2 regions of the Mesorhizobium sp. P2_F8 genome follow, and region 2 is predicted to be linked to the other one. Evidence: predicted binding sites of a transcription regulator. Region 2 holds the regulator's gene; the other holds the start of a gene.
What was found. The regulator HrcA, encoded in region 2, represses chaperone genes, less so after heat shock. The targets are predictions, from matches to a motif close to GTTAGCACTCNCNNNNNGNGAGTGCTAAC.
Positions count from the first base shown of each region.

Region 1: groES (co-chaperone GroES) is a predicted target of HrcA. The motif match lies at 1,390-1,418, and genes of this name have one in related genera.

Region 1 covers NZ_JBFUFB010000010.1:209,277-212,684, reverse strand. The annotation lists gene AC1DZP_RS24735 (MFS transporter) at 1-555, opposite strand, end outside; gene AC1DZP_RS24730 (TetR/AcrR family transcriptional regulator) at 680-1,306, shown strand; gene groES (co-chaperone GroES) at 1,480-1,776, shown strand; gene groL (chaperonin GroEL) at 1,839-3,408, shown strand, end outside.
Region 2 covers NZ_JBFUFB010000009.1:281,620-285,027, reverse strand. The annotation lists gene rdgB (RdgB/HAM1 family non-canonical purine NTP pyrophosphatase) at 1-184, opposite strand, end outside; gene AC1DZP_RS23175 (VOC family protein) at 199-609, opposite strand; gene rph (ribonuclease PH) at 624-1,340, opposite strand; gene hrcA (heat-inducible transcriptional repressor HrcA) at 1,521-2,606, shown strand; gene AC1DZP_RS23160 (hypothetical protein) at 2,630-2,827, shown strand; gene AC1DZP_RS23155 (PQQ-dependent sugar dehydrogenase) at 2,920-3,408, shown strand, end outside.

The DNA.
Region 1 (3,408 bases), on a different contig from region 2:
AACGCAGACGACGGCGAGAACGATGAAGCCGCCCGCCGACCCGGCTGCCGGGATGACATAGAGCGCTAGCAGCAGGGCAAGCGCGCATTGCGCCAGCGTCTGCATGGTGACGAAATAACCGCCGATGCGCTCGGCCCGCCGCGAGCGGGCAATGAGTTCGGTGGCGACCGCCACCAGGCCGCCCTCGGCCAGGCCTGCCAGGGCGCGAGCCGCAATCAGCATGTTGGCGCCGGCGGCATAGGCCGTCCAAACATTCGCCAGCGCCAACAGGAGCAGGAGGGCCGCACTTTTCCAGCGCATGTTGTGGGCCGAAAGCAGCATCGCCACGATTGCCGAGCCGATGGCAATGGCGATCATCTCGGCGGTGGCGACCAGCGCCAGCTCATCGCCGCTGACATGGCCCTCGGTGAAAAGGGCGCCGAGCAGCACCGGTTGCAGTCCGAGAATGAGCAGGCCGACCGAACCGATCCACAGCGCCGAGGCGAGCTGCCTGCCGGTGGGATTGCCGACCAGCCAGTCGCCGCTTCCGGTGTGCCCGGTATCTGTCGAAGTCAAAGGCGCCTCCCAACGTCCTTGCCGTGCGGCAAAAAAACTGACAACCTGTCAGTATTTCAGAAACTGATACTTGATCATATTTTTTGTCAATCAGAATTTGGAAACTCGTGCGAAAGACCCGTGCATGATGGAAGCAACGCGAACAGCCACCGAACCCAGGCGCAAACCCAAGCAGGAGCGCAGCCGCGAGCGCATCGACGCGATCCTGTCGACAACCATGCGGCTGATCGGCGAAAAGGGCATCGACGCCGTGACCATGAAGGAGGTCGGCATGCTGGCGGGCGGACCGATCGCCACCGTCTACCATTACTTTCCCAACAAGTCGGCGATCCTGGCAATGCTCTACGAGCGGTTTTCCGAGGTCAGCCGCACGCGGCTGACAGCGATCATCAGCGACATCCGCGAAGCCAAGGACGTGATCGTGGCGGCCGACCGGCTGCTTGACGACTATCACAGCCGTGTCGCCGGCGATCCGGCCATCCAGGATTTGCAGAACGCCATCCAGGCCGACAAGGCGCTCAAGAATCTCGACATCGCCGAAACCCGGCATCAAGCCAAGATGTTCTGCGACCGCGTCAGTCCCCTGCTCGCCCCCGAGAAGCGCGAGCAGTTCGAACGCATCGTTCTGCTGATCTTCCAGCTAGCCGGTGGTGTGGTGCGCCTGGCGCTTGCCGATGGCGAAGCGGAAAGTCGGCAAACCATCGAGGATTACCGGTCGATCATCCACACTCAGTTGCGGCTCTTTCTCTAGCCGCCGCCTCATGCGAATTTCGCGTGTTTCAACAGCGTGTCGCGCCTTGACTCTGGCAGGCCGGCGGCCTATTTCAGCGCCACGTTAGCACTCGCCATTGGTGAGTGCTAACCATATGTCCGGCGTCGCCGGACGGAGGAACTGTTCTCACCGTTCTCATCGAGGAAGAAAAAATGGCAAAGTCGAAGTTCCGCCCGCTTCATGACCGCGTGGTCGTTCGCCGGGTCGAATCCGAATCCAAGACCGCCGGCGGGATCATCATCCCCGATACGGCAAAGGAAAAGCCGCAGGAAGGCGAGATCATCGCTGTCGGCTCCGGCGCTCGTGACGAAGCCGGCAAGCTTGTCCCGCTGGACGTCAAGGCCGGCGACCGCATCCTGTTCGGCAAGTGGTCGGGCACCGAAGTCAAGCTCAATGGCGAAGACCTTCTGATCATGAAGGAATCCGACATCATGGGCATCATCGGCTGATATCAGCACTTTCCGTCAACTGAATTCCCGGGCTCAATCCAAGCCCTTGCCAGGAGTTAAAAATGGCTGCCAAAGACGTAAAATTCTCCCGTGATGCCCGCGAGCGCATGCTGCGCGGCGTCAACATCCTCGCCGACGCGGTGAAGGTCACGCTCGGCCCCAAGGGCCGCAACGTCGTTATCGACAAGTCGTTCGGCGCCCCGCGCATCACCAAGGACGGCGTCACCGTCGCCAAGGAAATCGAGCTCGAGGACAAGTTCGAAAACATGGGCGCGCAGATGGTCCGCGAAGTTGCTTCGAAGACCAACGACATTGCCGGCGACGGCACCACGACCGCGACCGTTCTGGCGCAGTCGATCGTCCAGGAAGGCCACAAGTCGGTTGCCGCAGGCATGAACCCGATGGACCTGAAGCGCGGCATCGATCTGGCCGTGACCGAAGTCGTCGCGGCGCTTGGCAAGGCTGCCAAGAAGATCAAGACCTCCGAGGAAGTTGCCCAGGTCGGCACGATCTCGGCCAATGGCGACGAGTCGGTCGGCAAGATGATCGCGGAAGCGATGCAGAAGGTCGGCAACGAGGGCGTCATCACGGTCGAGGAAGCCAAGACCGCCGAGACCGAACTCGAAGTCGTCGAAGGCATGCAGTTCGACCGCGGCTACCTCAGCCCCTACTTCGTCACCAACGCCGACAAGATGGTTGCCGAGCTCGAGGACGTCTACATCCTCCTGCACGAGAAGAAGCTCTCCAACCTTCAGGCCATGCTGCCGGTTCTCGAAGCCGTCGTGCAGACCTCGAAGCCGCTGCTCATCATCTCGGAAGACGTCGAAGGCGAGGCTCTGGCCACGCTGGTCGTCAACAAGCTGCGTGGCGGCCTGAAGATCGCCGCCGTCAAGGCGCCGGGCTTCGGTGATCGCCGCAAGGCCATGCTGGAAGACATCGCCATCCTCACCGGTGGCCAGGTCATTTCGGAAGACCTCGGCATCAAGCTCGAGAACGTCGGCCTCAACATGCTCGGCCGCGCCAAGAAGGTGTCGATCTCCAAGGAGAACACCACCATCGTCGACGGCGCCGGCAAGAAGGCCGAGATCCAGGGCCGCGTTGCCCAGATCAAGCAGCAGATCGAAGAGACCACCTCGGACTACGACAAGGAGAAGCTGCAGGAACGTCTCGCGAAGCTCGCGGGCGGCGTTGCGGTGATCCGCGTCGGCGGCGCGACGGAAGTCGAAGTCAAGGAAAAGAAGGACCGCGTCGATGACGCCCTCAACGCGACCCGCGCGGCCGTGGAAGAAGGCATCGTTGCAGGCGGCGGCGTCGCCCTGCTGCGCGCTTCGGCCAACATCAAGGCCACCGGCGCCAATGCCGACCAGGCCGCTGGCATCAACATCGTTCGTCGTGCACTGCAGGCTCCGGCCCGCCAGATCGCGGCGAACGCCGGTGCGGAAGCATCGATCGTTGCCGGCAAGATCCTTGAGAACAAGGGCGCGACCTTCGGTTACAACGCCCAGACCGGCGAGTATGGCGACATGATCGCCATGGGTATCGTCGATCCGGTCAAGGTCGTGCGCACGGCTCTCCAGGACGCGGCCTCGGTTGCCGGCCTGCTCGTCACCACCGAAGCCATGATCGCGGAGG
Region 2 (3,408 bases):
CGGCAAATGCCTTGATGTACGCGTTCTCCTCGAAGGTGGTGCCGGTCTCGTCCGGCTCCGGCAGGCCATAGTCCTTGGCCGATTTCGCTTCGAAGCCGAACGGCCCCATCAGGTCGGCGAACTCGCGCAGCTTGCCGACATTGTGGCTGGCGACGACGATCTTTTTTCCATCGAGCGAGTGAATGGTTGGCGAATGCATTATATGCCCCAGATCCGTGGCTCGGCGAATTCGATCGAATTGCCCGAGGGGTCGCGTATATAGATCGAACGCCCGCCTTGCGGCCATTCAAATTCGCTTTCTATGGCGATCTTCTTCGCCTCGAGATGCGCTTTCCAGCGCTCGATCTCGTCGGCGCTGGCCGCAAAACAGAGATGACCCTCGCCGACCGCGCCGTGCGGCGGCACTTTCAGTCTCGCATCGGGCGCGGGCGGCACTTTTGTCGCCTCGGCGTTGAAGATGAGCAATACGCCCGGTCCGCAGCGGAAGAAGAGGTGCCTGCCGTCGACCTTGCCGAGCATGTCGAGGCCGAGGATATCGGTGTAGAACTTCTCAGCAGCGTCGAGGTCGGTGACGTAGAGAGCCGATTCCAGGATGGCGGAGGGAATCACGTGGCGCCCCGTCTCTAAACCACCGCCATCTGCTGCAGGCTGACCAGGCGCTGGATGCCTTTCTTGGCCAGGCCCATCAGGTCGGCGAACTGGTCCTCAGAAAAGGGCTCGCCCTCGGCGGTGCCCTGGATCTCAACGATGCCGCCCTTGCCGGTCATGACGAAATTGGCGTCGGTGCCGGCCGAGGAATCCTCGAGATAGTCGAGATCGATGACCGGCTGGCCGTCATGGATGCCGCAGGAAATCGCAGCGACATGGTCCTTCAGCACCTTGGCGACGCTGGCCATCTGGCGGGCTTCCATCCAGCGCAGGCAATCATACAGCGCCACCCAGCCGCCGGTGATCGAGGCCGTACGGGTGCCGCCATCGGCCTGGATGACGTCGCAGTCGACGGTGATCTGCTGCTCGCCCAGCGCCTGCAGGTCGACCACGGCGCGCAAGGAGCGGCCGATCAGCCGCTGTATTTCCAGCGTGCGGCCGCCCTGCTTGCCGGCGGAAGCCTCGCGGCGCATGCGCTCGCCGGTCGAGCGCGGCAGCATGCCGTATTCCGCCGTGACCCAGCCCTTGCCGGAATTGCGCATCCAGCCCGGCACCTTCTCCTCGAGGCTGGCGGTGCACAGGACATGGGTGTCGCCGAACTTCACCAGGCATGAGCCTTCTGCATGCTTGGAGACGCCGCGCTCAAAGGAGATGGCGCGCATTTCGTCGAATTGGCGTTTGGAGGGGCGCATTCAGGCTTCTTTCCCGTCATTTTTCGGATTCTTGGCCGGCTTGTAACCACATGGGGCGCGTGGCGCAAAGGAAAATGGCCGGTGATCTGACTTCAGACACCCGGGTGATCTGACTTCAGCCACGTGGGTTGCGCGGACCATGGTGAAGTCTATATCCTTGGGCCGGAGGTTTTTGGCCTAATGACCAAGGCAGTTGCCGAACCCAGTCTGCTGTCGCCTGCGCTGCAGTCGCTCGACATGCGTTCGCGCGACATCTTCCGGCGCATCGTCGATTCCTACCTGAAGGACGGCGAACCCGTGGGATCACGCAGCCTGTCGCGCATCCTGCCGTCCTCACTGTCGCCCGCCACCATCCGCAACGTGATGAGCGACCTCGAGCATCTCGGCCTGATCTATGCCCCCCACATTTCCGCCGGCCGGTTGCCGACGCAGGCCGGCCTGCGCTTCTTCGTCGATGCCTTCATGGAACTCGGCGACCTCTCCGACGAGGAGCGCCGCACCATCGAGGCGCAGGTGCGCGCGTCCGGCTCGGGTGCGACGCTGGAACACATGCTGACCGAGGCCAGCCAGATGCTGTCGGGCATGTCGCGAGGCGCCGGCCTGGTGCTGGCCGCCAAGAACGAGGTGGCACTGAAGCACATCGAATTCATCCAGCTCGAGCCGACCAAGGCGCTGGCGGTGCTGGTGTCGCAAAACGGCGACGTCGAAAACCGCGTCGTCGAGTTGCCGGCCGGCATCACCGTCTCGCAGTTGCATGAAGCCTCGAATTTCCTCAACGCCCATATTCGCGGCCGCACGCTGGCCGAGGCGCGGATCGAGATTGCCCGCATCAAGGAGGAGACCAGGGCCGCGCTCGACACGCTGTCGCAAGACCTGGTCGAGAAGGGGCTGGCGGTGTGGGCCGGCGCCGAGAGCGGCCTGCCGGCGCGGCTCATCGTGCGTGGCCGCGCCAACCTGCTCGAAAACGTCACCGCCCAGGCCGACATCGAACTGTTGCGTCACCTGTTCGAGGACATGGAGACGCAGGATGGGCTGATCCAGCTGCTTGACCTGGCCGAACAGGGATCGGGCGTGCGCATCTTCATCGGTTCGGAAAACAAGCTGTTTTCGCTGTCGGGCTCGTCGCTGGTCGTCGCGCCCTATCGCGACAAGGACGCCCGCGTCGTCGGCGCACTCGGCGTCATCGGCCCGACCCGGCTCAACTATGCCCGCATCGTGCCAATGGTCGACTATACGGCGCAGCTGATTTCCCGCATGCTGCGTTGAACTGGGTAACCGAGGAGACGACGATGGCGCTCGAAGAATTCAAGGCCCGGATCAGTCTGTTGCTCGAGGAAATGGTCAACCAGCCGGAGGACCAGCACGAAATCCAGGAGCAGTTGCGCGAGAAACTGCAGGAAATGCGCGCCATGGGCCTGCCGCTGCCGGCCGATCTCGTCGCACTGGAAAAGCGCCTCGACGACGATTTCTACGCCGCCGGCACCTGAGGCTGGAGACCGTTTCACTTCAGCTCATCGTGTGAGGTGGAACCGAGGAACAAACAGGCCGTTGATTCCTTCGCGACAAGGTGGAGGACAGAATGATCCGGTTGGCTTGGTTGGCGTTTCCTGCCGCACTGTTTCTCACGACGGCTGCATTGGCCCAGCAAGCGGAGCAGCCGGTACTGAGGGGTGCCGCCGCCTTCGGCGACTGGCGTGCCGACAGGCCTGGGGTGCGCCGCCTGATCAAGCCGCAAGACCTGCCCAGGCCTTATGTCACCAAATCCGCCTCGAACGGCGCCGGCCTCGCCGACCGGCCGGCGGACGCCGAGCTGAAATTGCCGCCGGGCTTTTCGGCCGAGCTGATCGCGTCGGGCATCGACAATCCGCGCGTCGTGCGCACCGCGCCGAATGGCGACCTGTTCGTCGCCGACAGCGAAGCCAACCAGATCCGCGTCTATCGCCTTGCCGAGGGCAGCGCGAAGCCGGCGAAGGACGGCATCTTTGCCGGCGATCTCAACCAGCCCTACGGCATCGCCTTCTACCCGCCAGGCAACGACCCGCAATGGGTCTATGTCGCCAACAGTGAC